DNA from 2 places in the Bacillus altitudinis genome. Region 1 is predicted to be linked to the other one. Evidence: a T-box and tRNA genes for the amino acid it is inferred to sense, from the RefSeq annotation. Region 1 holds a T-box; the other holds one or more tRNA genes.

Region 1 (15,389 bases):
AGAAGCTGAAGGAATATGAAGAAACCATTCATCGGTTAGCAGGAGAAACATTTAACATTAATTCACCGAAGCAACTTGGTGTGATTTTATTTGAAAAATTAGGACTGCCCGTTATCAAAAAGACCAAAACCGGCTACTCTACGTCTGCGGATGTCCTTGAAAAGCTTGAAGACAAGCACGAAATTATTCGGTCCATTCTGCATTACCGTCAAATAGGAAAGCTGCAATCCACTTATGTGGAAGGCTTAATGAAAGTGACGCGCAAAGATACGCATAAAGTGCACACAAGATTTAATCAGGCACTTACACAAACAGGAAGACTAAGCTCAACAGACCCAAACCTTCAAAACATCCCGATTCGTTTAGAAGAAGGCCGAAAGATTCGTCAAGCATTCGTTCCGTCAAAAGAAGGCTGGCTCATGTTTGCAGCTGACTATTCTCAAATTGAGCTGCGTGTACTCGCGCACATTTCTCAAGATGAGAACTTGATTGAAGCCTTTACGCAAGATATGGATATTCACACGAAAACAGCAATGGATGTGTTCCATGTCTCAGAAGAAGAAGTGACTTCCTCTATGAGAAGACAGGCCAAAGCTGTCAACTTCGGAATCGTATATGGAATTAGTGATTATGGACTGTCTCAAAATCTTGGGATTACAAGAAAAGAAGCAGCGGCCTTCATTGACCGTTATTTAACAAGCTTTAAAGGCGTGAAAACCTATATGGAGGACATCGTGCAGGAAGCAAAACAAAAAGGATATGTGACCACGCTTCTTAAACGTAGACGATATATCCCAGATATCACAAGCCGTAATTTTAATGTGAAAAGCTTTGCGGAAAGAACGGCAATGAACACACCGATCCAAGGCAGTGCCGCCGATATCATCAAAAAAGCGATGATTGATATGGCACGAAAGTTAAAAGAAGAGAATCTGCAGGCAAATCTGTTATTGCAAGTGCACGATGAACTGATCTTTGAAGCGCCAAAAGAAGAAATCGCCATATTAGAAAAAATCGTCCCAGAAGTCATGGAAAGCGCACTTCAGCTCGATGTGCCGCTAAAAGTCGATTTCGCTTCAGGCCCATCTTGGTACGACGCAAAATAAAGAGAGAGAAAAAGGAGCGAGGAGCATGCCGGAATTACCAGAGGTTGAGACCGTCCGGCGCACTCTTCAGCGGTTAGTCAAAGGAAAAACGATTGAAACGGTCGATATCAAATGGCCAAATATCATCAAACGTCCTGGGGAACCGGAAGAGTTCGCTAGAAGGATGGTAGGAGAAACCATTCAAACCATTGAAAGAAGAGGGAAGTTTCTACTCTTTCATTTAGACCACTATGTGATGGTCTCCCATTTAAGAATGGAAGGGAAATACCGTGTACATGAAACTGGTGAGCCTTATGATAAACATGTACACGTCGTCTTTACGTTCACAGATGGTACCGAACTTCGGTATCATGATGTCCGTAAATTTGGGACGATGCATCTATTTCAGCCAGGCGAAGAAGAAAAAGAACTTCCGCTATCACAGCTGGGGTATGAACCTTTTTCAGACTCATTTACACCAGACTATTTATGGGAGCAATTAAAGAAAACCTCCCGCGTGGTCAAAACGGCTTTACTTGATCAAAAAATCGTGGTAGGCCTCGGTAATATTTATGTAGATGAAGTGCTGTTTAAATCAGGCATTCATCCAGAAACAAAAGCGAATCAGCTAAGTCTTGCATCTTGCAAGGTGCTCCACAAACATATTATTGACACACTTCAAGTGGCTGTTGATGCAGGAGGTAGCACCATTCGTTCCTACATCAATTCACAAGGTGATATTGGGACTTTTCAGTTACAGCTTCTTGTATATGACCGGCGGGGAGAACCTTGCCAGACGTGCGGAAGTATCATAGAAAAAACAGTGGTTGGAGGGCGCGGCACTCATTTTTGTGTGACCTGCCAAAAACGCCCTTCATAAAAGTAAGCCGTCAGCATGCTTCCTTTTTGCCATGCATACGATAAAAAACATTCTTTTTTCAGCAAGGTGTAGACTGACACACAGCCCACCTGCTCTTCATATAGTGAAGAAGAGTCTAAGGACGCCTAGAGACTCTTGATCATCGTTGCATGAACAGAAAGGAAGAGTACAGGTATGATTTCGTTTTCGCTTCTGTTTTTAGCTATTGCCGTCAGCATTGACAGCTTTTCTGTAGGTTTTACGTATGGTCTTCGCAAGATGAGAATTCCATTTAAAGCCATCGTTATTATTGCTTGCTGTTCAGGAATTGTGTTGCTCATTTCCATGCTGATTGGCAGCCTGCTCACGACATTCCTCCCTGTCTCAGTGACAGATAAACTGGGTGGAGGCATTTTAATTGCCATCGGACTTTGGGTTCTGTATCAATTTTATAAACCAGCGAAAGAGCGTGATTTGCTCCTTCATGAAAAAACACTTCTCAATGTAGAAGTGCAGTCTCTTGGGCTTGTCATTCATATTTTGCGAAAGCCTACAAGTGCAGATATTGACCGCTCTGGCACCATTAATGGAATGGAAGCGGTGCTTCTTGGAATTGCTTTATCCATCGATGCATTTGGTGCAGGGATTGGTGCAGCGATTCTTGGTTTTTCTCCAATTGTCATGAGCATCACGGTCGCTGTGATGAGTTCTCTTTTTGTATGCATCGGACTGCGTGCAGGTCATTATTTGGCCAATTGGCGCTGGATCGATAAACTCGCATGCTTACCAGGGCTGTTGCTCATTTTAATTGGGATGTGGAAGCTGTAAAGGAGGAAACGAATTGACGCTCGTCATTGGATTAACAGGCGGGATTGCTAGCGGAAAAAGCACAGTCTCGCAGATGATAAAAGAGAAAGGCATTCGGGTGGTGGATGCTGATATCATTGCAAAAGAAGCGGTTTCTAAAGGATCGGCTGCCCTTCATCAAATCGTTCAAACTTTTGGTGAAGAGGTTCTTCTGCCAAATGGTGAACTGAACCGGCAGCAGCTTGGAGCGATCATTTTTTCTGATGAAGAGAAAAGAAAACAGCTCAATGCCATCGTTCATCCTGAAGTCAGAAAGGAAATGCTCGAGCAGCGTGATGAAGGGGTGAGCAACAATGAAGCATTTGTTGTGCTTGATATCCCGCTCCTATTCGAGAGCAAGCTGGAAGGGCTAGTCGACCGCATCATCGTTGTGTACACGACGCCTGAATTGCAGCTGTCGCGGCTCATGAATCGAAACGACCTGAGCGAGGAAGAAGCACTGAATCGCATTCACTCCCAGCAGCCTCTTGAGGAAAAATGCCAAAAAGCAGACCGCGTGATAGAAAACACAAAAGATCTTGCTTTTATTAGAAAGCAATTAGAGAACATATTAAACGAATGGGAACATACAGATAAGTAAGAGTACATACAGTACTCTTCTTTTTTTATGCTTTTTTCGTCAATTTCATTGCAAAGAACAGCCCTTTTTTGAAAATATACGTTTATATACTGGCAATTACATTCTAATGTGATATACTAATTTCATAAATAAATTTATTGAGTATAACACATAATAGAGGAGTGACCTGTTCATGAAGGTAAAAGCAGCGATCAATGGGTTTGGCAGAATTGGACGCATGGTCTTCAGAAAAGCAATGCTTGATGATCAAATTCAAATTGTAGCGGTGAACGCAAGCTATCCTGCCGAAACGCTAGCACATTTAATTAAATATGACACAAATCATGGACGTTACGAATGCGATGTGACAGCAGAAGATGACGCGTTGATTGTCAATGGCAAAAGAGTGCTTTTGCTCAATAATAGAGACCCAAAGCAGCTTCCATGGGGAGAGCTTGGGATTGATATCGTGATCGAAGCAACAGGGAAATTTAATTCAAAAGATCAAGCGATGGGCCATATAGATGCCGGAGCGAAAAAGGTCGTACTTACAGCTCCAGGTAAAAATGAAGACGTTACAATTGTAATGGGTGTCAATGAGGATGATCTTGATCCTGAAAAGCACGTCGTTATTTCAAACGCATCTTGTACAACAAACTGCTTAGCACCAGTTGTCAAGCTGTTAGATGATGAATTTGGCATCGACAACGGCTTAATGACAACGGTTCATGCTTATACAAATGATCAAAAAAATATCGACAACCCCCACAAGGATTTGCGCCGGGCAAGAGCATGTGCCCAGTCCATCATTCCAACGACGACGGGTGCCGCTAAAGCGCTTTCTTTAGTGCTGCCGCACATGAAAGGGAAATTACATGGACTTGCACTTCGCGTACCGGTTTCAAATGTGTCGATGGTTGATCTTGTGGTCGACTTGAAAAAAGATGTCACGGCAGAAGAGGTCAATGCTGCCTTTGCAACGGCTTCAAAAACATCTCTTGCTGGCATATTAGATTACACCGATGAACCACTTGTCTCCACAGACTTTAACACAAACCCTTATTCTGCTGTCGTTGATGGACTCACAACGATGGTGATGGAAGGCAGAAAAGTAAAAGTTCTTGCATGGTATGACAATGAATGGGGCTATTCTTGCAGAGTGGTTGATCTTGTAAAGTTTGTTGGTTCCCAGATGAAAGAGCTTTCAGCTGTTTGAAATGAAGAAGACTGAACGTCCCTTTTCAAGAAATGAGAGAAAATCCCACTAAAAACACAGCTTGCAAAATGGGTCTAAACAAAGTATACTATTTTTCGTGAACTTCTTGTTCGCAGACTCATTCGGGTATACTTAAAGGGTTAGGACCTCTTTGGACTAACTTTCCCCCGTGGTATATGTCCGGTCCGGCTGCTTAGAACTTCACTCTTTCATTCTTGTTTAAGGGGGGTCCATGATGGAAACAATCGGACGTCACGTTATCTCCGAGTTATGGGGATGCGACTGTGATAAACTGAACGACATGGATTTTATTGAAAAAACGTTTGTAAATGCAGCTTTGAAATCAGGAGCTGAAGTAAGAGAGGTTGCTTTTCACAAATTTGCACCTCAAGGAGTAAGTGGAGTTGTCATTATTTCTGAATCTCATCTGACAATTCACAGCTTTCCTGAACATGGTTATGCGAGCATAGATGTTTATACTTGCGGCGATCTAGATCCGAATATTGCAGCAGATCATATCGGAGATGAACTAGGTGCTGAAACAAGAGAAAACATCGAAATTCCTCGAGGCATGGGACCTGTACAAGTGAAACAGGCGCAAGCCAAAGCACTGTAAACATAAAAAAGATTGCAATGGGAGCTGGCCAAAAGCATTAAATGCCTTTGTGTTATGCTCCTTTTTATATTTGTTCCATACACGGGCATCCAGCATGATCTAACCTGTCTATACTTTTGTTCTAGGAAAACAAAGGTTTTTTTTATAAAATAAAGAAGAGGGTTTATGACAAAGGGGATACGTGTATGACTTTAGGGCAAAAGCTAAAACGATTCATTTCAAATCATACAGAAACATCTGACCATCATCCAGTGTCAGAACTGAAAAGCCATTACTACAAATCGACACAAACTCAAGTTTTTCAAGCGGTAGAAGCCGTTCTTTCAAGAAACGATTCCTATCAAGTGACATCTGTTTCAGCAGAACGAGGTGAAATCAGCGCAAACATACGAACGCCGAAAAAAGCTTTTCTCGTGGCGACTGTCATTTCAATTCGTCCTTTTGAAACAGCTGTCGATTTTAATGTGACAACAGAAACAGCGCTGCCAACAGACTTTGGCTACAGTCAAAAGGCTGTTTTGTCCCTCTATAAAGAACTAGACAAACAACTTCCAAGAAGAGATCGGAGCTGATGAAATGAAATGTCCCACATGTCAGCACCTTGGCACAAGGGTGCTTGATTCAAGACCAGTAGATGAAGGGAAGTCCATCCGTCGCAGAAGAGAGTGTGAAAGCTGTCAATATCGCTTTACGACGTTTGAAAAATTAGAAGAATTGCCATTGATAGTGGTGAAAAAAGAAGGAATTCGAGAAGAATTCAGCCGGGAAAAGATGCTGAGAGGCCTCATCAAAGCGTGTGAAAAACGTCCTGTCGCTTTAAAACAGCTTGAGGATGTCTGTTTTAACATCGAGAAGGAATTGCGTAACCAAGGCATGTCAGAGGTGAAAAGCGAGCTTGTAGGGGAAATGGTGATGGACGAGCTGGCGAAAATTGATGAAGTGTCTTACGTCAGGTTTGCCTCGGTTTACCGTCAGTTTAAAGATATCAATGTATTTATTGATGAATTAAAAGATTTATTAAAGAAAGAACGCTAAAAAAGAGCTGAAGATTCTTCATGCTCTTTTTCCTGCGTAAAGCGTAAAACGCAAAAAGAGTGTACAATGAAGACAACCGTATTAAGGGAGGATCAGCATATGACAGAGCATTGGAAGGAAGTGCTAGCCGTCGATCCGTATGTCGTCAAAAGCGCTTCATTGCTCGGTGACATCGATAGACAGCTTATTACTCTTTTATATCAGCCGCTTATTGGCATGTCCGCTTTCAGTTTATACATGACGCTGTGGGGAGAGCTGGAACAAAATCGAATGTGGGGGAAACCCGCACCTCACCGTCAGCTGATGGTGATGCTGCAAACGAATTTAAATGATATTTTTGAGGAGCGCTTAAAGCTTGAAGCGATCGGATTACTCCGCACATATGAACAGGAAACGGAAGAAGGCAGACTGTTTACATATGAGCTCGTGCCGCCGCTGAGACCGGATGAATTTTTCCAAGACGGTATGCTGAATGTCCTTTTGTATCATCGGGTAGAGAAAGCAAAATATATGCAGCTTCGTGATTATTTTTCTTATCCAGGAGTTCCTGCTGATGCAAAGAACATCTCCCGATCGTTTGAAGAAGTGTTTCACGTCTTGCAGCCAGGAGAGCGCAAGATGACAGAGGAAATCAATCAGGCGTCATCGCTTGACGAGGGCTACGAATATGTGACAGTTGGCTCAAGTCAGCCTGCACCGCTTTCAGATGAATCTTTTGATTTTGATCTATTGTTAGCAGGCATGTCGGATATGATGATTCCGAGAAAGGCTTTGACAAAGCAAGTGAAAGAGACAATTAAGAAGTTAGCGGTCGTCTATGGCATCACCCCACTGCAAATGCAAAATATTGTCGCAGGTGCCTGTGGTTCAGATCAGATGATATCAACTGAGGATCTGCGAAAAGCAGCGAGAGACTGGTATCAAATTGAATACAGAGGTGAACAGCCGAAGCTGATTGATCAAAAACAGCCAAGGCATTTACGTCACAATGTCACGCAGAATTCAGGTGCAGATGCGCCTGATGCGAAATTGATTGAAAAGCTTGATCATATTTCGCCTAGAGAGCTTCTAAAAGATATGGCAGATGGCATTGAGCCGACGTATGCAGACTTAAGAATTGTTGAAGATATTATGCTTGAGCAGCAGCTAGAGCCTGGGGTCATGAATGTCTTGATCTACTATACACTGCTAAAAACGGATATGAAGCTGTCCAAAACATATATGCAGAAAATTGCCGCCCACTGGGTGCGAAAGAAAATTAAAACCGTGGCAGCTGCTATGAAAATTGCCAAAGAAGAGAATAGGCAAATGACAGAATGGGCGCAGCAAAAAAATAAGCGTCAATCATATGGATCAGGAAAAGTGATCCGCGAGGAGAAGCTGCCTGACTGGATGAAAGAAGCTGAAACGAAAGAACAGCCAAAAGAACAGACAGATAACTTGTCTACAGAGGACCTCGAACGAGAAAAAGAAAAATTGTTAGATCAGTTTAATAATATGAAAAAGTACAATGCACATTAATGTGAGGTGAGATGGAGATGAAACCGATCGGTCGTTCATTTGATCAGCTAAAAGGGCGGGTAGATTTTCGCGTGAGATACAATCAGATTAAAGAAAGTGTCCTAGCTGATGAAGATGTAAAAGCTTTCTTAAAGGAGCATCAAGAGGACATCCAAGAAGACATGATCAATCGCAGCTTGAACAGGCTCTTTGAATATGTACAACAATCAAAGGGCTGTTCTTACTGCTTAGAGGAAGAGAATGTAAATGTCATTTTAGACGGGTATCACCCGAAGCTTGTGATCAAAGGTCAGAGCATTGATATTGAATATTCCCCTTGTCCTGTCAAACTGCGGCTTGATAGACAGAAAAAACAGCAAGAACTCATGAAAAGCATGTACATTCCGCAGAATGTTCTTCAAGCGACGTTTGCTGATTTAAATGTGGTTGGAAGACAAGAAGTCATTCAAAAAGTAGGTCAATTCCTGCAAAGTTATGATGAAACAGGTAAGGGCAAAGGCCTCTATTTACACGGGAAGTTTGGGGTCGGAAAAACATTTATTCTGGCAGCAATTGCGCAGCAGTTAGCGGTAAAAGAGTATCCATCTCTCCTTGTATACGTACCTGAATTTGTGAGAGAGTTAAAAAATTCGTTAGCCGATCATACACTCGAAGAGAAGCTGAATATGGTCAAATCAACACCAATTTTAATGCTTGATGATATTGGAGCAGAGTCGATGACAAGCTGGGTACGAGATGAACTTTTAGGAACAATCTTGCAATACCGCATGGCAGAGCAGCTGCCGACTTTTTTCTCTTCTAATTTCTCACCGAATGAGTTAAAGCATCACTTTACGTACTCACAGCGTGGGGAAAAAGAAGAGGTGAAGGCAGCTCGATTAATGGAACGTATTCTCTACCTAGCTGAACCAGTTCTGCTTGAAGGGGAAAATCGCCGTCATTTATAAAAAGATAGGTCACGTGAAGGGGAGCGGATGAAATGAATAAAAGAAAATGGCTGCTTTTCCTCGTGATTGGCGTTCTAGCTGCTGTGCTATGGTGGCTCAACAAACAGCATCTTCAACTGTCGCCGAAAGATGTGAAAAATTGGATTCTTCAATTTGGGATGTTGGCTCCCTTTGTCTTTCTTTTCTTATCACTTTTTCGTCCATTTGTGCTTGTCCCTCTCACCGTCTTTTCGCTAGCAGCAGGTTTGGCATTCGGCAGTGTCCTTGGGACCATTTATGCCTTAGCTGGTGCGACAGCAGGTGCAACAGGATCTTTCCTGCTTGCCTCAACCTTCCGTTCAAACAAGCAGGAAACCGAATCAAGCAATCGGAAGCTAAAAGCGGTGACGTCCCGTATTCAAGAGCATGGATTTCTTTATATCCTCTTATTACGCATTGCGCCCATTCACTTTGATTTTGTCAGTTATGCCGCAGCAGCTTCACGTGCGAATTATCGTGCATTTGCGGCAGCGACTTTTTTAGGATTAATACCTGGTACTGTGGCGTTAAATGTCCTTGGATCAAGCTTTGTAAGCGGAAATTATGCCGCCTTAGCGATTGTTTGTTTGATTTATTTGATCTTTATCTCAGTGCCACTGATTTTAAAAAGAAAGATGCCTGATTTATTTTAGGCGTCTATTTTTTATGTTCCCCCCATATATATGTAACAGATGTCGTTAGGGGGGACAAACATGCTTGAAATAATCTTTGAAGATGAATATGATACCGCCGCTTTTTTACATCTTGCTGAACACTTGGACAGTCGGCATCACATTTCGATTCAACAAGGGAAAGACCGGCTTCTCATAGAAGCGAAGAAATCAGGAGAAGCCATTGAGCACATTGTGCGGACATTACTGATTCACTTTTTTTTGGAATGCAAAGAAAATGAACGCATGCGCAGCATCCTTGAAAACACATACTTATTTAAAGATCCAGAAGAGCAGCACCAAATTCTTTCAATCGCCCATAGCATCATGAAAGGGGATCTAGATGATATTCCTGGAATTCATCAAGACCCGCCGAGGGAGGATCTGTTAAAAAAAGAGCTTGAGACGATTTCTTTACAGAAAGGTGTTTTTTCCATTGGTTCATTTATGACATTTAGGCTCTCAGCGTATGACAGAAGGCTGAAGAACTATGTTGAAGTATCCATCGAAGAATATAAAATGGAACAAGAATATCAAAACTTTATTCAATCCCTTCGAGACTATGTGATGTCAAGAGAACCTAAGCTTGAAAAAGTACATGTTGTGCATCAGGACCGCCTGATGATTTGGGAATTTCGGTACGCTTCTGAGCGTGATCAAAAACAATACATAGACAGACAGTTTGTAAGAGAGCATCCAATGTATATTGATTCGCAGTTGATTGCACCGCTTGTATCCATTGCGCCACAAAAGATTGACCTATTTACAGATGATACGGGTCACTCGATGGTGCAAACCATTCAAAATATTTTTCAAGAAAGAGTTGAGGTATTCCCTCCTCATTCGTTTCAGGAACAGCATGTTCAATTTGTTCCTAGTCATTTGGAAAAGAAAAGTGAAAAGCTTTCTTGATTTTCACGAAAAAACGTTTTATAATACGGTGTAACTTCATACAGAGACCGTATTGATAAGGACATGAACAAATGAACACCCGCTTAAAGAGAGGGAAGCCGTGGCTGAAAGCTTCCTAGCGTAGGACCATTTGCTTTACCACCTTTGAACATCAGCTGTGAACTGTTTAGTAATAGCTGACGGGAATTCCCGTTATTGAACCACAAGCCGTATTTGTTTTTGACAAAGCAAGCTGCAAATACGGGAAAAAGGGTGGAACCACGATTCCGTTTATTCAACCTCGTCCCTTTCCAGGGGGCGGGGTTTTTATATTGCCAAAAAAAGGAGTGACTAGAGATGTCAGAACAAATTCAACTTACATTTCCAGATGGAGCAGTCAAGGAGTTTGACAAAACAGCTACAACAGAAGACATCGCGGCATCAATTAGCCCAGGCCTAAAGAAAAAAGCGCTTGCCGGTAAATTGAACGGCAAAGAAATAGATCTGCGTACGCCGCTGTTAGAAAGTGGAACAATCGAGATCATCACAGATAAGAGTGAAGAAGCGCTCGATATTATGCGACACAGCACAGCGCATTTGCTTGCACAGGCAATCAAACGCATTTATGGAAAAGAGTATCACGTCCAGTTTGGCGTAGGCCCTGTCATCGAAAATGGCTTTTACTATGATGTCGACATCGATGTAGCGATTACACCTGAAGATTTACCAAAGATTGAAAAAGAAATGAAAAAAATCATTAACAGCAATTTGCCGATTGAGCGCATTGAAGTTTCAAGAGAAGAAGCGAAAGCACGCTTTGAAGCAATTGGCGATGAATTGAAGCTAGAGCTGTTAGAAGCAATCCCAGAAGGCGAAGCCGTCACAATTTATGAGCAAGGTGAATTCTTCGATCTATGCCGAGGTATTCACTTGCCGTCTACAGGGAAAATCAAAGAATTCAAGCTGTTAAGCCTTGCAGGTGCTTACTGGAGAGGCGACAGTAACAACCAAATGCTTCAGCGTATTTACGGAACAGCTTTCTTCAGCAAAGAAGAATTAAACGAGCATTTACGTCTGCTTGAAGAAGCAAAAGAGCGTGATCACCGTAAACTAGGCAAGGAATTGAAACTGTTTGCGAACTCTCAAAAGGTGGGCCAAGGTCTTCCGCTCTGGCTGCCAAAAGGGGCAACAATTCGCCGCGTCATTGAGCGTTATATTGTTGATAAAGAAGTACGCCTTGGTTATGAGCATGTGTATACACCCGTTCTTGCGAGTGTAGAATTGTATAAAACATCAGGCCACTGGGCGCATTATCAAGAAGACATGTTCCCTGTGATGGAAATGGACAACGAAGATCTTGTCCTCCGTCCAATGAACTGTCCGCACCATATGATGATTTACAAAAACGAGCCGCATAGCTATCGCGAATTGCCAATTCGGATTGCAGAGCTTGGTACAATGCACCGCTATGAAATGTCAGGTGCTTTATCCGGCCTTCAACGTGTTCGCGGGATGACATTAAACGATGCTCATATCTTTGTTCGTCCAGATCAAATCAAAGACGAATTCATTCGTACAGTTCGCCTAATTGAAGAAGTGTATCAAGACTTTGGCTTGAATGACTACACATTCCGCTTATCTTACCGTGATCCAGAAGATACTGAGAAGTATTTTGACGATGATGCAATGTGGAATAAAGCGCAGTCTATGCTGAAAGATGCAATGGACGAGCTTGGACATGACTACTATGAAGCAGAAGGCGAAGCGGCATTTTATGGTCCGAAGCTTGACGTCCAAGTAAAGACAGCTCTTGGAAAAGAAGAGACTTTGTCTACTGTACAGCTAGACTTCTTACTTCCAGAGCGTTTCGATCTCACATATATCGGAGAAGATGGAAAACACCATCGTCCAGTTGTCATTCATAGAGGAGTTGTGTCCACAATGGAACGCTTCGTTGCCTTCTTAATTGAAGAATACAAAGGAGCTCTTCCAACATGGCTGGCACCTGTACAATTCCAAGTCATCCCGGTTTCACCATCTGTCCATCTAGATTACGCGAAAAAAGTGCAAGAACGTTTGCAGCTTGAAGGACTGCGTGTAGAACTAGACAGTCGTGATGAAAAAATAGGATACAAAATTAGAGAAGCGCAAATGCAAAAGATTCCGTACATGCTAGTTGTCGGTGATCAAGAAGCAGAAAATGGCGCGGTCAATGTAAGAAAATATGGGGAACAAGATTCAGAAACAATGGACCTCGAAGCTTTTGTGAAACATGCAGTCGCAGAAGCAAAAAAATAATGAAGGCGCACGAAACAGTCAGTGATCTCATCTATTGAGGTTGCTGGCTTTTTTCTTATGGAAAAAAATTCTCCACTAGTGATCCATTTGCGCAAATGATACGTTTAGATAGTACGAAAGTATGGGTAAGTATGTACTATTAGAGAGAGGCAAATTGGGGGAATGAAAGCGATGATTCAAACAACAAACACTTCATCAACACAAGTATTGGAGCAATCAGCTGTGCTTCGTGCGCTAGAGCACTCACTGGCGATGATTGAATTTGATGTCACAGGTAAGGTCCTATGGGTCAATGATATTTTTGCAAAAGCCATGAGATATTCAAAGGAAGAAATGATTGGTTTAAAGCATAGACAGTTTTGTCCTCCGCATATTGCAGAAGACGCAAGTTATCAAATGTTTTGGAAGCGTTTGAAGAATGGTCAAGTGTTTCAGGAAAAGGTGCAGCGGATCACGAAGTACGGTGACACCTTATGGCTTGAAGCGACGTATACACCAGTGCTCAATGAAGAGGGGAATGTAGTGGCTGTCGTGAAAGTGGCAACAGATATTACGGAGAGAGAAAACACAATGAAGCAGGTAGTAGAAGACCTAAAGGATATGTCTGCAAAATTAATGGAGCGAGCGGAAATCGGCATCCAGCATAGTCAAAGTGTAAATGCTTCTTTTGAACATATCGCGAATGAAACGGATCAAAATATGAGTTTGCTAGAAGGGTTAACAGAGCAGGTGGAGTCGATCAGCTCAATTGCTACAACGATTAACAGTATCGCTTCCCAAACGCAGCTGCTCGCATTGAACGCGGCCATAGAAGCTGCGCATGCGGGTTCCTATGGAAATGGCTTTAGTGTCGTCGCGGCAGAAATCCGTAAGCTTGCGACAGATTCAAAGGAAGCGATCGTAAAGGTGGATCGTTATGTGAAGGCGATCCATTTAGAAGTTGAAAAGGTCAGCAACGGAACAAGCCGTGCAAAGACAAGTGTGTTTACAAACCGGGATCTTGTCAAGCAGGCAAGCGAGGAATTCATGAATGTAGGAGAAGCAGCACGCGGCTTAGATCGTCAAGCACAAAGTTTAGCAGCAATTGTATAGCCGAAAACGAAAAAACACCCAATCTCGATCAGGAGAAGGGTGTTTTTCCTATGGTTTATTTTAAAATATCAAACAATTCGTGTAAGTCTTTAATTTCATAATCTGGTGTCACATCTGTTTCATTTTTCTTGCCATGACGATTGATCCAAACGGTTTGGATGCCAGCGCGAGAAGCGCCGAGAATATCTGTTTTTGGATTATCTCCTACCATGATGACATCATCTTTTGTGAGATTTAACAGCTGAAGGCAGTGCTCAAAGATGCCAGGATCAGGCTTTCCTTTCCCGTAATCTCCTGAAATCACAATTTCATTAAAGTAAGGGGCAAGTTCCGGAACACCTGCAAGTTTTTCTTTTTGCAGACTAGGATCTCCATTTGTTAAAAGAAGTAATTCATAGTTGCCCTTCAGGCGCTCTAAAACAGGATACGTTTCTTCATAGACATACGGGCGTTTTCTGCGCTCTGCTGCAAAGAAATCTGCTAAGTATTGACCAAATGCTTCATCGTCAATTCCTGCCTCTTTTAAGCCGTTTGTCCAAGCGTTTTTGCGATACTCTGGTGCAAGGGCGTTCAGCTTTTGAAAGCCTTCGCTAATCGGCTCACTAAAATTGGACCACAGTCCTTCAAAAGGATTAATGCCAATCATGACAGTATAATCATATGTTTCATAAGAAGAGTACAGCTTTCTTGCTTCTTCACGCACAATCTGTTCAAACGATTCTGGATCAAGTCCATATTTCTTTTCCGCTTCCCTGCATGTTTCCTGAAAAGTGGTATGAATGCTTTTTTCATCCCAAAGCAAAGTATCATCTAAATCGAAAAATACGGCTTTCATGATCTTCTCCCTTGTTATGTATGTAGTTACCCTCAATTGCATGTGACAGGCTCATGTTCATTTTACAATAGAAGTTTTAGAGTTTAAATAGATTATTTAGTAATAAAAAAAGTGCACAAAAATGTGCACTCTTACATTATTTTGATAAATCAATGGTCTTATACTTACCGCCAGTCCATCCTAATCCTGATGAGACTTGAAGCGAGAATTTCTTTTCGTTTGGAACTTCAAAAGCAATTCTGCCTTTTTTAGATAATTTAGGATTTATTTGTTTTAAGAAGAAACTTGAATCGGTATCATTTACATACATATTATTTGTTGCAAGTGATTTGTATTCTGTGCCGTCTTTGCCAATTAACCTGAACATCTCAGTATCTACCATTCTGCCTTTTTTACCTGTATTTTTGACCGTTACTTCAACAATCACAAATTTGCCGTCTGTCGTTACATCGCTCATATACTGTTTTTGTAAAGATTTCGCTTCTGTTACGCTGTTTACTTGATAAGTAAAATCTTCGACTGCTACTTTATCTCCAATTTTATGCGTTTTTTCTTTATCATTTTTCTTTTCGCTACTCGTTACTGCATTTTTAGAACCAGTATTTGATGTATTATCTTTTTTGCTGCCGCCCCCAGCCATACAAGATACAAAGATAATAATCAAAATGAGAATAATGATACTAAGACACCCAATCTTAAAAAACTTTTTCAAATAAATCCCCTACTTTTCCTTAATTTATTAAATGAATTTGAATACTTCTCCAATGATAAGTCTAAAGAATTATAAAATCAATCATTTTTTTGAAAAAATAGATATATAATCCTTTTTTATATGGAATATGATTTATATTTTTGTTTATTTATGTATACAACTTGATT
Region 2 (15,389 bases), 1.3 Mb from region 1:
ACGCCGTAAACGATGAGTGCTAAGTGTTAGGGGGTTTCCGCCCCTTAGTGCTGCAGCTAACGCATTAAGCACTCCGCCTGGGGAGTACGGTCGCAAGACTGAAACTCAAAGGAATTGACGGGGGCCCGCACAAGCGGTGGAGCATGTGGTTTAATTCGAAGCAACGCGAAGAACCTTACCAGGTCTTGACATCCTCTGACAACCCTAGAGATAGGGCTTTCCCTTCGGGGACAGAGTGACAGGTGGTGCATGGTTGTCGTCAGCTCGTGTCGTGAGATGTTGGGTTAAGTCCCGCAACGAGCGCAACCCTTGATCTTAGTTGCCAGCATTTAGTTGGGCACTCTAAGGTGACTGCCGGTGACAAACCGGAGGAAGGTGGGGATGACGTCAAATCATCATGCCCCTTATGACCTGGGCTACACACGTGCTACAATGGACAGAACAAAGGGCTGCGAGACCGCAAGGTTTAGCCAATCCCACAAATCTGTTCTCAGTTCGGATCGCAGTCTGCAACTCGACTGCGTGAAGCTGGAATCGCTAGTAATCGCGGATCAGCATGCCGCGGTGAATACGTTCCCGGGCCTTGTACACACCGCCCGTCACACCACGAGAGTTTGTAACACCCGAAGTCGGTGAGGTAACCTTTATGGAGCCAGCCGCCGAAGGTGGGACAGATGATTGGGGTGAAGTCGTAACAAGGTAGCCGTATCGGAAGGTGCGGCTGGATCACCTCCTTTCTAAGGATATATGGAGCAGCGTACGTTTTTCGTCTTGTTTAGTTTTGAAGGATCATTCCTTCAAACATGTCTCTAGCGAGACAGGATTGTTCTTTGAAAACTAGATAACAATAAGTAATACATTCACATTGAATGCAATGCAAAGTTCATCACACATAGTGATTCTTTCTAAAGTAAGAAATGGTTAAGTTAGAAAGGGCGCACGGTGGATGCCTTGGCACTAGGAGCCGATGAAGGACGGGACGAACACCGATATGCTTCGGGGAGCTGTAAGCAAGCTTTGATCCGGAGATTTCCGAATGGGGAAACCCACTGCTCGTAATGGAGTAGTATCCATACTTGAATACATAGAGTATGAGAAGGCATACCCGGGGAACTGAAACATCTAAGTACCCGGAGGAAGAGAAAGCAAATGCGATTCCCTGAGTAGCGGCGAGCGAAACGGGAACAGCCCAAACCAAGAGGCTTGCCTCTTGGGGTTGTAGGACACTCTATACGGAGTTACAAAGGAACGATATAAGCGAAGAGGTCTGGAAAGGCCCGCCAAAGAAGGTAACAGCCCTGTAACTGAAATGTTGTTCTCTCCAGAGTGGATCCTGAGTACGGCGGAACACGTGAAATTCCGTCGGAATCCGGGAGGACCATCTCCCAAGGCTAAATACTCCCTAGTGACCGATAGTGAACCAGTACCGTGAGGGAAAGGTGAAAAGCACCCCGGAAGGGGAGTGAAATAGATCCTGAAACCGTGTGCCTACAAGTAGTCAGAGCCCGTTAACGGGTGATGGCGTGCCTTTTGTAGAATGAACCGGCGAGTTACGATCCCGTGCAAGGTTAAGCAGAAGATGCGGAGCCGCAGCGAAAGCGAGTCTGAATAGGGCGCATGAGTACGTGGTCGTAGACCCGAAACCAGGTGATCTACCCATGTCCAGGGTGAAGTTCAGGTAACACTGAATGGAGGCCCGAACCCACGCACGTTGAAAAGTGCGGGGATGAGGTGTGGGTAGGGGTGAAATGCCAATCGAACCTGGAGATAGCTGGTTCTCTCCGAAATAGCTTTAGGGCTAGCCTCAAGGTAAGAGTCTCGGAGGTAGAGCACTGATTGGACTAGGGGCCCCTACCGGGTTACCGAATTCAGTCAAACTCCGAATGCCGATGACTTATCCTTGGGAGTCAGACTGCGAGTGATAAGATCCGTAGTCGAAAGGGAAACAGCCCAGACCGCCAGCTAAGGTCCCAAAGTATACGTTAAGTGGAAAAGGATGTGGAGTTGCTTAGACAACCAGGATGTTGGCTTAGAAGCAGCCACCATTTAAAGAGTGCGTAATAGCTCACTGGTCGAGTGACTCTGCGCCGAAAATGTACCGGGGCTAAACGTATCACCGAAGCTGCGGACTGTTCTTACGAACAGTGGTAGGAGAGCGTTCTAAGTGCAGTGAAGTCAGACCGGAAGGACTGGTGGAGCGCTTAGAAGTGAGAATGCCGGTATGAGTAGCGAAAGACGGGTGAGAATCCCGTCCACCGAATGCCTAAGGTTTCCTGAGGAAGGCTCGTCCGCTCAGGGTTAGTCGGGACCTAAGCCGAGGCCGAAAGGCGTAGGCGATGGACAACAGGTTGATATTCCTGTACCACCTCCTCACCATTTGAGCAATGGGGGGACGCAGGAGGATAGGGTAAGCGCGGTATTGGATATCCGCGTCCAAGCAGTTAGGCTGGGAAATAGGCAAATCCGTTTCCCGTGAAGGCTGAGCTGTGATGGCGAGCGAAATTTAGTAGCGAAGTTCCTGATTCCACACTGCCAAGAAAAGCCTCTAGCGAGGTGAGAGGTGCCCGTACCGCAAACCGACACAGGTAGGCGAGGAGAGAATCCTAAGGTGATCGAGAGAACTCTCGTTAAGGAACTCGGCAAAATGACCCCGTAACTTCGGGAGAAGGGGTGCTTCTTAGGGTGTTAAAGCCCCGAGAAGCCGCAGTGAATAGGCCCAGGCGACTGTTTAGCAAAAACACAGGTCTCTGCGAAGCCGTAAGGCGAAGTATAGGGGCTGACGCCTGCCCGGTGCTGGAAGGTTAAGAGGAGCGCTTAGCGTAAGCGAAGGTGCGAATTGAAGCCCCAGTAAACGGCGGCCGTAACTATAACGGTCCTAAGGTAGCGAAATTCCTTGTCGGGTAAGTTCCGACCCGCACGAAAGGCGCAACGATCTGGGCACTGTCTCAACGAGAGACTCGGTGAAATTATAGTACCTGTGAAGATGCAGGTTACCCGCGACAGGACGGAAAGACCCCGTGGAGCTTTACTGCAGCCTGATATTGAATGTTGGTACAGCTTGTACAGGATAGGTAGGAGCCTTGGAAACCGGAGCGCTAGCTTCGGTGGAGGCATCGGTGGGATACTACCCTGGCTGTATTGACCTTCTAACCCGCTGCCCTTATCGGGCAGGGAGACAGTGTCAGGTGGGCAGTTTGACTGGGGCGGTCGCCTCCTAAAATGTAACGGAGGCGCCCAAAGGTTCCCTCAGAATGGTTGGAAATCATTCGCAGAGTGTAAAGGCACAAGGGAGCTTGACTGCGAGACCTACAAGTCGAGCAGGGACGAAAGTCGGGCTTAGTGATCCGGTGGTTCCGCATGGAAGGGCCATCGCTCAACGGATAAAAGCTACCCCGGGGATAACAGGCTTATCTCCCCCAAGAGTCCACATCGACGGGGAGGTTTGGCACCTCGATGTCGGCTCATCGCATCCTGGGGCTGTAGTCGGTCCCAAGGGTTGGGCTGTTCGCCCATTAAAGCGGTACGCGAGCTGGGTTCAGAACGTCGTGAGACAGTTCGGTCCCTATCCGTCGCGGGCGCAGGAAATTTGAGAGGAGCTGTCCTTAGTACGAGAGGACCGGGATGGACGCACCGCTGGTGTACCAGTTGTTCTGCCAAGGGCATCGCTGGGTAGCTATGTGCGGACGGGATAAGTGCTGAAAGCATCTAAGCATGAAGCCCCCCTCAAGATGAGATTTCCCATTCCGCAAGGAAGTAAGATCCCTGAAAGATGATCAGGTTGATAGGTCTGAGGTGGAAGCGTGGTGACACGTGGAGCTGACAGATACTAATAGATCGAGGACTTAACCTATATTCTAATGTGAAAAATGAACATTGTTATCTAGTTTTGAGAGAACATTCTCTCCATCAGGTTTGGTGGCGATAGCGAAGAGGTCACACCCGTTCCCATACCGAACACGGAAGTTAAGCTCTTCAGCGCCGATGGTAGTTGGGGGTTTCCCCCTGTGAGAGTAGGACGCCGCCAAGCTTTTCAAAGGATCAGTTCCAGTCGGAACTGGTCTTTTTTGTGTTTCAATAAATGATATATCTATTTATATTGAAAATAGTGGTCTTTCACTACATTCTCAATAACTCATTCATTTCATCCCCTTCACTGGAATTCTAGACATTCTATAATATTCTTATCATCTAATCTCGTCGCTCGCTCATCTTGCTAAGAGTCAACATCGAACGAGTAAACATGTCTAAGAAGGATCTTCTCCTCTGGCAACCATATGTAGCGAACTGCGCTTGCTGCTAGATCATTGAAACCTACATAAGAGAGCAAAGGGCATCTTGGTTTGCTAATGAGAGAGGGGAGGAAGATTTGAGTTAAGCACCACAATGTTTGATGAGGCAAGGGAACATTGAGACGAATTTTTGGAAAATGACCAGGATCAATTTAATATAAAGCAAATTTACAAAATGGTTTCTCGGAAAAATAAAATAATAAAAAAATTCGTTTCTATATGCACGTTATCTGAGGATTTAAGGAATAAAACAAACATTTTTCAGCTTTAAAAGAGCTGTTTTTACATTGAAAAAGCGCTATTAATCCCCTTTTTAACAAAAAAACATAAAAAAATGAAAAAAAGACTTTTAAAATGAAGAGACAAGTGGTAAACTTCTTTAGGTGCCTTAACGAAAAGATGTGAAAAAATAGCTTTAAAATAAATTCAAAAATTATTTTAAAAAAGTCTTTACAAACAATATCTTATCGTTATATAATACTATTTGTCAGATCGAGAGACATTCGAAACGACATAATATGGAGGATTAGCTCAGCTGGGAGAGCATCTGCCTTACAAGCAGAGGGTCGGCGGTTCGAGCCCGTCATCCTCCACCATATTTATTCTTACATAATGTTAGGATAGATAAAGCCGGTGTAGCTCAACTGGTAGAGCAACTGACTTGTAATCAGTAGGTTGGGGGTTCAAGTCCTCTTGCCGGCACCACTTTCATATGGTAAGATAGACAAGTCGCTTTAAAAGCGAGCCATTAGCTCAGTTGGTAGAGCATCTGACTTTTAATCAGAGGGTCGAAGGTTCGAGTCCTTCATGGCTCACCATTTTCATGCGGGTGTGGCGGAATTGGCAGACGCGCTAGACTTAGGATCTAGTGTCTTTATGACGTGGGGGTTCAAGTCCCTTCACCCGCATTGCCAAACAACATAAAGAAATCCTGTAATGCGGAAGTAGTTCAGTGGTAGAACACCACCTTGCCAAGGTGGGGGTCGCGGGTTCGAATCCCGTCTTCCGCTTATACCATCCACGCCGGGGTGGTGGAATTGGCAGACACACAGGACTTAAAATCCTGCGGTAGGTGACTACCGTGCCGGTTCAAGTCCGGCCCTCGGCATTATAAAATAAGCGCCCGTAGCTCAATTGGATAGAGCGTTTGACTACGGATCAAAAGGTTAGGGGTTCGACTCCTCTCGGGCGCGCCATTAAGATCGGGAAGTAGCTCAGCTTGGTAGAGCACTTGGTTTGGGACCAAGGGGTCGCAGGTTCGAATCCTGTCTTCCCGACCATCTTTTATGGGGCCTTAGCTCAGCTGGGAGAGCGCCTGCCTTGCACGCAGGAGGTCAGCGGTTCGATCCCGCTAGGCTCCACCAATATGATCTTTGAAAACTAAACAAGACAAAACGTACCTGTTAATTCGAGTTTTTATAAAAAAATCCTATGATACTTCATAGGTAGTCAGTCAAACGCTGACGAAAAACAAAACTTCGGTTTTGTACTTTTTCGGAGAGTTTGATCCTGGCTCAGGACGAACGCTGGCGGCGTGCCTAATACATGCAAGTCGAGCGGACAGAAGGGAGCTTGCTCCCAGATGTTAGCGGCGGACGGGTGAGTAACACGTGGGTAACCTGCCTGTAAGACTGGGATAACTCCGGGAAACCGGAGCTAATACCGGATAGTTCCTTGAACCGCATGGTTCAAGGATGAAAGACGGTTTCGGCTGTCACTTACAGATGGACCCGCGGCGCATTAGCTAGTTGGTGAGGTAACGGCTCACCAAGGCGACGATGCGTAGCCGACCTGAGAGGGTGATCGGCCACACTGGGACTGAGACACGGCCCAGACTCCTACGGGAGGCAGCAGTAGGGAATCTTCCGCAATGGACGAAAGTCTGACGGAGCAACGCCGCGTGAGTGATGAAGGTTTTCGGATCGTAAAGCTCTGTTGTTAGGGAAGAACAAGTGCAAGAGTAACTGCTTGCACCTTGACGGTACCTAACCAGAAAGCCACGGCTAACTACGTGCCAGCAGCCGCGGTAATACGTAGGTGGCAAGCGTTGTCCGGAATTATTGGGCGTAAAGGGCTCGCAGGCGGTTTCTTAAGTCTGATGTGAAAGCCCCCGGCTCAACCGGGGAGGGTCATTGGAAACTGGGAAACTTGAGTGCAGAAGAGGAGAGTGGAATTCCACGTGTAGCGGTGAAATGCGTAGAGATGTGGAGGAACACCAGTGGCGAAGGCGACTCTCTGGTCTGTAACTGACGCTGAGGAGCGAAAGCGTGGGGAGCGAACAGGATTAGATACCCTGGTAGTCCACGCCGTAAACGATGAGTGCTAAGTGTTAGGGGGTTTCCGCCCCTTAGTGCTGCAGCTAACGCATTAAGCACTCCGCCTGGGGAGTACGGTCGCAAGACTGAAACTCAAAGGAATTGACGGGGGCCCGCACAAGCGGTGGAGCATGTGGTTTAATTCGAAGCAACGCGAAGAACCTTACCAGGTCTTGACATCCTCTGACAACCCTAGAGATAGGGCTTTCCCTTCGGGGACAGAGTGACAGGTGGTGCATGGTTGTCGTCAGCTCGTGTCGTGAGATGTTGGGTTAAGTCCCGCAACGAGCGCAACCCTTGATCTTAGTTGCCAGCATTTAGTTGGGCACTCTAAGGTGACTGCCGGTGACAAACCGGAGGAAGGTGGGGATGACGTCAAATCATCATGCCCCTTATGACCTGGGCTACACACGTGCTACAATGGACAGAACAAAGGGCTGCGAGACCGCAAGGTTTAGCCAATCCCACAAATCTGTTCTCAGTTCGGATCGCAGTCTGCAACTCGACTGCGTGAAGCTGGAATCGCTAGTAATCGCGGATCAGCATGCCGCGGTGAATACGTTCCCGGGCCTTGTACACACCGCCCGTCACACCACGAGAGTTTGTAACACCCGAAGTCGGTGAGGTAACCTTTATGGAGCCAGCCGCCGAAGGTGGGACAGATGATTGGGGTGAAGTCGTAACAAGGTAGCCGTATCGGAAGGTGCGGCTGGATCACCTCCTTTCTAAGGATATATGGAGCAGCGTGCGTTTTCGTCTTGTTTAGTTTTGAAGGATCATTCCTTCAAACATGTCTCTAGCGAGACAGGATTGTTCTTTGAAAACTAGATAACAATAAGTAATACATTCACATTGAATGCAATGCAAAGTTCATCACACATAGTGATTCTTTCTAAAGTAAGAAATGGTTAAGTTAGAAAGGGCGCACGGTGGATGCCTTGGCACTAGGAGCCGATGAAGGACGGGACGAACACCGATATGCTTCGGGGAGCTGTAAGCAAGCTTTGATCCGGAGATTTCCGAATGGGGAAACCCACTGCTCGTAATGGAGTAGTATCCATACTTGAATACATAGAGTATGAGAAGGCATACCCGGGGAACTGAAACATCTAAGTACCCGGAGGAAGAGAAAGCAAATGCGATTCCCTGAGTAGCGGCGAGCGAAACGGGAACAGCCCAAACCAAGAGGCTTGCCTCTTGGGGTTGTAGGACACTCTATACGGAGTTACAAAGGAACGATATAAGCGAAGAGGTCTGGAAAGGCCCGCCAAAGAAGGTAACAGCCCTGTAACTGAAATGTTGTTCTCTCCAGAGTGGATCCTGAGTACGGCGGAACACGTGAAATTCCGTCGGAATCCGGGAGGACCATCTCCCAAGGCTAAATACTCCCTAGTGACCGATAGTGAACCAGTACCGTGAGGGAAAGGTGAAAAGCACCCCGGAAGGGGAGTGAAATAGATCCTGAAACCGTGTGCCTACAAGTAGTCAGAGCCCGTTAACGGGTGATGGCGTGCCTTTTGTAGAATGAACCGGCGAGTTACGATCCCGTGCAAGGTTAAGCAGAAGATGCGGAGCCGCAGCGAAAGCGAGTCTGAATAGGGCGCATGAGTACGTGGTCGTAGACCCGAAACCAGGTGATCTACCCATGTCCAGGGTGAAGTTCAGGTAACACTGAATGGAGGCCCGAACCCACGCACGTTGAAAAGTGCGGGGATGAGGTGTGGGTAGGGGTGAAATGCCAATCGAACCTGGAGATAGCTGGTTCTCTCCGAAATAGCTTTAGGGCTAGCCTCAAGGTAAGAGTCTCGGAGGTAGAGCACTGATTGGACTAGGGGCCCCTACCGGGTTACCGAATTCAGTCAAACTCCGAATGCCGATGACTTATCCTTGGGAGTCAGACTGCGAGTGATAAGATCCGTAGTCGAAAGGGAAACAGCCCAGACCGCCAGCTAAGGTCCCAAAGTATACGTTAAGTGGAAAAGGATGTGGAGTTGCTTAGACAACCAGGATGTTGGCTTAGAAGCAGCCACCATTTAAAGAGTGCGTAATAGCTCACTGGTCGAGTGACTCTGCGCCGAAAATGTACCGGGGCTAAACGTATCACCGAAGCTGCGGACTGTTCTTACGAACAGTGGTAGGAGAGCGTTCTAAGTGCAGTGAAGTCAGACCGGAAGGACTGGTGGAGCGCTTAGAAGTGAGAATGCCGGTATGAGTAGCGAAAGACGGGTGAGAATCCCGTCCACCGAATGCCTAAGGTTTCCTGAGGAAGGCTCGTCCGCTCAGGGTTAGTCGGGACCTAAGCCGAGGCCGAAAGGCGTAGGCGATGGACAACAGGTTGATATTCCTGTACCACCTCCTCACCATTTGAGCAATGGGGGGACGCAGGAGGATAGGGTAAGCGCGGTATTGGATATCCGCGTCCAAGCAGTTAGGCTGGGAAATAGGCAAATCCGTTTCCCGTGAAGGCTGAGCTGTGATGGCGAGCGAAATTTAGTAGCGAAGTTCCTGATTCCACACTGCCAAGAAAAGCCTCTAGCGAGGTGAGAGGTGCCCGTACCGCAAACCGACACAGGTAGGCGAGGAGAGAATCCTAAGGTGATCGAGAGAACTCTCGTTAAGGAACTCGGCAAAATGACCCCGTAACTTCGGGAGAAGGGGTGCTTCTTAGGGTGTTAAAGCCCCGAGAAGCCGCAGTGAATAGGCCCAGGCGACTGTTTAGCAAAAACACAGGTCTCTGCGAAGCCGTAAGGCGAAGTATAGGGGCTGACGCCTGCCCGGTGCTGGAAGGTTAAGAGGAGCGCTTAGCGTAAGCGAAGGTGCGAATTGAAGCCCCAGTAAACGGCGGCCGTAACTATAACGGTCCTAAGGTAGCGAAATTCCTTGTCGGGTAAGTTCCGACCCGCACGAAAGGCGCAACGATCTGGGCACTGTCTCAACGAGAGACTCGGTGAAATTATAGTACCTGTGAAGATGCAGGTTACCCGCGACAGGACGGAAAGACCCCGTGGAGCTTTACTGCAGCCTGATATTGAATGTTGGTACAGCTTGTACAGGATAGGTAGGAGCCTTGGAAACCGGAGCGCTAGCTTCGGTGGAGGCATCGGTGGGATACTACCCTGGCTGTATTGACCTTCTAACCCGCTGCCCTTATCGGGCAGGGAGACAGTGTCAGGTGGGCAGTTTGACTGGGGCGGTCGCCTCCTAAAATGTAACGGAGGCGCCCAAAGGTTCCCTCAGAATGGTTGGAAATCATTCGCAGAGTGTAAAGGCACAAGGGAGCTTGACTGCGAGACCTACAAGTCGAGCAGGGACGAAAGTCGGGCTTAGTGATCCGGTGGTTCCGCATGGAAGGGCCATCGCTCAACGGATAAAAGCTACCCCGGGGATAACAGGCTTATCTCCCCCAAGAGTCCACATCGACGGGGAGGTTTGGCACCTCGATGTCGGCTCATCGCATCCTGGGGCTGTAGTCGGTCCCAAGGGTTGGGCTGTTCGCCCATTAAAGCGGTACGCGAGCTGGGTTCAGAACGTCGTGAGACAGTTCGGTCCCTATCCGTCGCGGGCGCAGGAAATTTGAGAGGAGCTGTCCTTAGTACGAGAGGACCGGGATGGACGCACCGCTGGTGTACCAGTTGTTCTGCCAAGGGCATCGCTGGGTAGCTATGTGCGGACGGGATAAGTGCTGAAAGCATCTAAGCATGAAGCCCCCCTCAAGATGAGATTTCCCATTCCGCAAGGAAGTAAGATCCCTGAAAGATGATCAGGTTGATAGGTCTGAGGTGGAAGCGTGGTGACACGTGGAGCTGACAGATACTAATAGATCGAGGACTTAACCTATATTCTAATGTGAAAAATGAACGTTGTTATCTAGTTTTGAGAGAACATTCTCTCCATCAGGTTTGGTGGCGATAGCGAAGAGGTCACACCCGTTCCCATACCGAACACGGAAGTTAAGCTCTTCAGCCGCCGATGGTAGTTGGGGGTTTCCCCCTGTGAGAGTAGGACGCCGCCAAGCTTTTCAAAGGATCAGTTCCAGTCGGAACTGGTCTTTTTTGTGTTTTTGGGACGTTTGGCACCAGATAAATGTGGAAATAATATTGTTAGTTGAGCGATTATCTTGAAAAATCGATCGAAAAAATTTATAGTAAGATTAAAGTCAAATATAGTCAAAGTCAATGGAGGAGGAGGCGGAGTGGCACAAAATATTTCTGATATCATCGAGCAGTATTTGAAGGAAGTCTTGGATCAGAATGGTCGAGAAATATTAGAAATTAAACGCAATGAAATTGCAGATAAGTTTCAATGCGTACCTTCACAAATTAACTATGTTATCAATACACGCTTTACGAGCGAAAGAGGTTATATCGTCGAAAGTAAGCGTGGCGGCGGTGGCTATATCCGTATCATTAAAGTCAAAATGAATGATGAAGTCGATTTATTGAACAACATTATTTCCCAAATATATCATCGTTTATCACAGGCTGCATCTGATCATATCATCATGCGTCTTGTTGAGAACAACATTTTATCCGAAAGAGAAGCAAAGATGATGATTAGTGTCATGGACCGTTCTGTTTTACACATTGATTTACCTGAACGAGATGAACTGAGAGCTCGGATGATGAAAGCGATGTTAAATGCTTTGAAATTAAAGTAAAGCGGGTGAAAAGATTGATTTGTCAAGAATGCAATGAGAGACCAGCCACTTTTCACTTTACGAAAGTAATAAATGGAGAAAAACAAGAAATGCACATATGTGAACAATGTGCAAAAGAAAACAGTGATTCATATGCTATGAGTGGAAACCAAGGTTTCTCGATTCACAACTTATTATCAGGCTTATTGAATATTGATCCTAGCTTTACCACAAGTGCGAATAAAGGATCATCTATTTTTCAAGAGGCAAGAGAAGTGGATCAATGTCCTAAGTGTGGCTTAACTTTTCAGCAATTCAGGAAAACAGGCCGTTTTGGCTGTGCAGAATGTTATCGAACCTTTGATCAGTATTTAAATCCTGTTTTAAGGAAAGTCCATAGTGGAAATACAGTCCATAATGGAAAAGTCCCTAAACGGATTGCCGGCAGTCTGCATGTTCGCCGGAAACTTGAGTTAATGCAGCAAGAACTAAAGCAGCTGATTGAACAGGAAGAGTTTGAAAAAGCAGCGGAAGTTCGAGATCAAATTCGTGCATTAGAGCATGAGCAATCTCAGCAGAGGGAGGGAGATTAACGACATGTCGCTCCAGCATTTTATTCAAGACGCATTAAGTCAATGGATGAAACAGAAAGGACCAGAAAGTGACATTGTTCTAAGCAGTCGTATTCGGTTGGCACGCAACCTAGAGCATGTTCGTTTCCCAACTCAGTTTTCTCAAGAGGAGGCTGAAGCTGTTCTTCAGCAATTCGAGCAAAAGTTTGTGAGCCAGGAAGTGAAGGACATTGGAAACTTTGTTCTGATTCGAATGAATGAAACGCAGCCTTTGGCTAAAAGGGTACTTGTTGAAAAGCATTTGATTAGCCCCAATTTAGCAGAATCAAGATTTGGCGGCTGTTTGCTTTCAGAAAATGAAGAAATCAGTGTCATGCTGAATGAGGAAGACCATATTCGTATTCAATGCTTGTTCCCAGGATTTCAGCTGGCCAATGCACTAAAAGCAGCTAACCAAATAGATGACTGGATTGAAGAGCAAGTGGATTATGCGTTTTCTGAAAAGCGAGGATACTTAACGAGCTGTCCGACCAATGTAGGTACAGGTATTAGGGCTTCAGTCATGATGCACTTACCAGCATTAGCCCTGACAAGACAAATGAATCGCATTATTCCTGCAATTAATCAATTAGGTCTTGTGGTCAGAGGAATTTATGGTGAGGGTAGCGAAGCAATAGGAAACATCTTTCAAATTTCAAATCAAATGACACTGGGTCAATCAGAAGAAGATATTGTAGATGATTTGAATAGTGTGACGGCACAGCTCATTGAACAAGAGCGATCTGCACGTAAGGCATTATATCAGACGTCTAAAATTGAACTTGAAGACAGAGTGTACCGTTCCTTGGGGATTTTGGCTAATTGCCGCATGATTGAATCTAAGGAAACGGCTAAGTGTTTGTCAGATGTGCGACTTGGAATTGATTTAGGTATCATTAAGGGGCTTTCAAGTAATATACTGAATGAACTCATGATTTTGACACAGCCTGGCTTCCTTCAGCAATATTCAGGAGGAGCCTTGGAACCAAATGAAAGAGATATAAAACGAGCAGCAATTATCAGAGAAAGGCTGCGCTTAGAAATGCATAGGAATGGACAGGAGGATGAAACGATATGATGTTTGGAAGATTCACTGAAAGAGCTCAAAAGGTATTAGCACTTGCACAAGAAGAAGCCATTCGCCTAGGCCATAAGAACATCGGAACAGAGCATATTTTACTTGGTCTTGTACGTGAAGGTGAGGGCATCGCCGCAAAAGCATTAGAAGCACTGGGCCTTGTTTCAGATAAAATCCAAAAAGAAGTCGAGAGCTTGATTGGAAGAGGGCAAGAGGTGTCTCAAGCTATTCCTCATTACACACCTAGAGCGAAGAAGGTTACGGAGCTTTCTATGGATGAAGCGAGAAAGCTGGGTCATTCCTATGTAGGAACAGAACATATTCTTTTAGGTCTTATTCGTGAGGGAGAGGGTGTAGCTGCCCGTGTTTTAAATAACCTCGGAGTGAGCTTAAATAAAGCACGCCAGCAAGTATTGCAGCTTCTAGGCAGCAATGAAACGGGTGCATCTGCGGCAGGATCTAATAGCAATGCCAATACACCAACTTTAGATAGCCTGGCAAGAGACTTAACGGCTATTGCGAAAGAGGACAGCTTGGACCCTGTGATTGGCCGTAGCAAAGAAATCCAGCGTGTCATTGAGGTATTAAGTAGAAGAACAAAGAATAACCCTGTGCTGATTGGAGAGCCTGGTGTTGGTAAAACAGCGATCGCAGAAGGCCTCGCACAGCAAATTATTCACAACGAAGTGCCTGAAATTCTGCGTGATAAACGAGTCATGACACTTGATATGGGAACCGTTGTAGCGGGAACGAAATATCGTGGTGAATTCGAGGATCGTTTGAAAAAAGTCATGGACGAAATCCGTCAGGCTGGAAATATCATTCTCTTCATTGATGAGCTTCATACACTGATTGGTGCAGGAGGAGCAGAGGGTGCGATTGATGCCTCTAATATTTTAAAACCATCTTTAGCACGTGGTGAGCTTCAATGTATCGGGGCAACAACGTTAGATGAGTACCGTAAATATATTGAAAAAGATGCTGCACTTGAACGTCGATTCCAGCCAATTCAAGTGGATCAGCCGTCTGTTGATGAAAGTATTCAAATTTTAAGAGGGCTTAGAGACCGTTATGAAGCACATCACCGTGTGTCTATTACAGATGAAGCCATTGAGGCGGCGGTAAAGCTTTCTGATCGTTATATCTCCGATCGTTTCCTTCCAGATAAGGCGATCGACTTAATTGATGAGGCGGGTTCAAAAGTTCGCTTACGTTCTTTCACAACACCGCCTAATCTAAAGGAACTTGAGCAAAAGCTGGATGAAGTACGCAAGGAAAAGGATGCAGCTGTTCAAAGTCAAGAATTTGAAAAAGCCGCTTCTCTTCGTGATACGGAGCAACGTTTGCGTGAAAAGGTAGAAGTGACGAAGAAATCTTGGAAAGAAAAGCAGGGACAAGAGAATTCAGAGGTTTCTGTGGATGATATCGCAATGGTTGTTTCTAGCTGGACGGGAGTACCTGTTTCGAAAATTGCTCAAACAGAAACAGATAAGCTTCTAAACATGGAACAATTGCTCCACTCTCGCGTCATTGGACAGGATGAAGCAGTTGTTGCTGTTGCAAAAGCTGTAAGACGTGCCCGTGCTGGACTAAAAGATCCGAAACGTCCGATTGGCTCCTTTATTTTCTTAGGGCCAACAGGTGTTGGTAAGACTGAGCTTGCAAGAGCACTCGCCGAGTCTATCTTCGGTGATGAAGAAGCGATGATTCGTATTGATATGTCTGAGTACATGGAAAAACACTCGACTTCAAGACTTGTTGGATCACCTCCAGGCTATGTGGGCTATGATGAGGGCGGTCAGCTGACTGAAAAGGTGAGAAGAAAGCCGTATTCTGTCGTGCTTCTAGATGAGATTGAAAAGGCACACCCTGATGTGTTTAACATCTTACTTCAAGTATTAGAAGATGGTCGTCTCACTGATTCTAAAGGTCGTACTGTTGACTTTAGAAATACGATTTTGATTATGACTTCAAACGTTGGAGCTAGTGAGCTGAAGCGCAATAAATATGTTGGCTTTAACGTGCAGGATGAAAGTCAAAATTACAAAGATATGAAAGGCAAAGTAATGGGTGAGTTGAAACGTGCGTTTAGACCGGAGTTCATCAACCGTATTGATGAAATCATTGTCTTCCACTCACTCGAAAAGAAACATCTAAAAGAGATTGTGTCTCTCATGTCTGATCAATTAACAAAACGACTAAAAGAGCAGGACCTTTCAATTGAATTGACGGAAGCAGCAAAAGCCAAGATTGCCGACGAAGGCGTAGATCTTGAGTATGGTGCTCGTCCGTTAAGAAGAGCGATTCAAAAGCACGTCGAGGATCGACTTTCTGAGGAATTGCTGAAAGGCAATATTGAAAAGGGCCAACATATCGTATTAGATGTAGAAGATGGAGAAATTGTCGTAAAAGCAACGGCTGCTACGAACTAATATAGTAAGAAAAAAGTGTGAGGCATAC

Evidence for each region. The T-box of region 1 lies ahead of thrS (threonine--tRNA ligase). A T-box ahead of a tRNA ligase gene usually reads a tRNA of that ligase, here a tRNA-Thr.
Region 2: it has a tRNA-Thr gene. The T-box ahead of thrS (threonine--tRNA ligase) is inferred to sense a tRNA for this amino acid. The anticodon was not compared.

What each region holds. Positions count from the first base shown of each region.
Region 1 is NZ_CP009108.1:3,478,690-3,494,078, reverse strand. Features, by position in the region: gene polA (DNA polymerase I) at 1-1,106, shown strand, start outside; gene mutM (DNA-formamidopyrimidine glycosylase) at 1,132-1,965, shown strand; gene ytaF (sporulation membrane protein YtaF) at 2,140-2,772, shown strand; gene coaE (dephospho-CoA kinase) at 2,786-3,391, shown strand; gene ID12_RS17620 (glyceraldehyde-3-phosphate dehydrogenase) at 3,564-4,586, shown strand; gene speD (adenosylmethionine decarboxylase) at 4,822-5,202, shown strand; gene ID12_RS17610 (hypothetical protein) at 5,388-5,774, shown strand; gene nrdR (transcriptional regulator NrdR) at 5,779-6,237, shown strand; gene dnaB (replicative helicase loading/DNA remodeling protein DnaB) at 6,337-7,758, shown strand; gene dnaI (primosomal protein DnaI) at 7,776-8,705, shown strand; gene ID12_RS17590 (TVP38/TMEM64 family protein) at 8,738-9,376, shown strand; gene ytxC (putative sporulation protein YtxC) at 9,437-10,306, shown strand; T-box leader at 10,350-10,597, shown strand; gene thrS (threonine--tRNA ligase) at 10,643-12,583, shown strand; gene ID12_RS17575 (methyl-accepting chemotaxis protein) at 12,755-13,675, shown strand; gene ID12_RS17570 (HAD family hydrolase) at 13,731-14,510, opposite strand; gene ID12_RS17565 (DUF4352 domain-containing protein) at 14,647-15,222, opposite strand.
Region 2 is NZ_CP009108.1:1,059,362-1,074,750, forward strand. Features, by position in the region: rRNA gene ID12_RS05325 (16S ribosomal RNA) at 1-737, shown strand, start outside; rRNA gene ID12_RS05330 (23S ribosomal RNA) at 920-3,850, shown strand; rRNA gene rrf (5S ribosomal RNA) at 3,912-4,027, shown strand; tRNA gene ID12_RS05340 (tRNA-Val) at 4,810-4,885, shown strand; tRNA gene ID12_RS05345 (tRNA-Thr) at 4,919-4,994, shown strand; tRNA gene ID12_RS05350 (tRNA-Lys) at 5,032-5,107, shown strand; tRNA gene ID12_RS05355 (tRNA-Leu) at 5,115-5,197, shown strand; tRNA gene ID12_RS05360 (tRNA-Gly) at 5,228-5,299, shown strand; tRNA gene ID12_RS05365 (tRNA-Leu) at 5,312-5,397, shown strand; tRNA gene ID12_RS05370 (tRNA-Arg) at 5,409-5,485, shown strand; tRNA gene ID12_RS05375 (tRNA-Pro) at 5,493-5,569, shown strand; tRNA gene ID12_RS05380 (tRNA-Ala) at 5,578-5,653, shown strand; rRNA gene ID12_RS05385 (16S ribosomal RNA) at 5,781-7,329, shown strand; rRNA gene ID12_RS05390 (23S ribosomal RNA) at 7,511-10,441, shown strand; rRNA gene rrf (5S ribosomal RNA) at 10,503-10,619, shown strand; gene ID12_RS05400 (CtsR family transcriptional regulator) at 10,797-11,261, shown strand; gene ID12_RS05405 (protein-arginine kinase activator protein McsA) at 11,276-11,833, shown strand; gene ID12_RS05410 (protein-arginine kinase McsB) at 11,838-12,929, shown strand; gene clpC (ATP-dependent protease ATP-binding subunit ClpC) at 12,926-15,361, shown strand.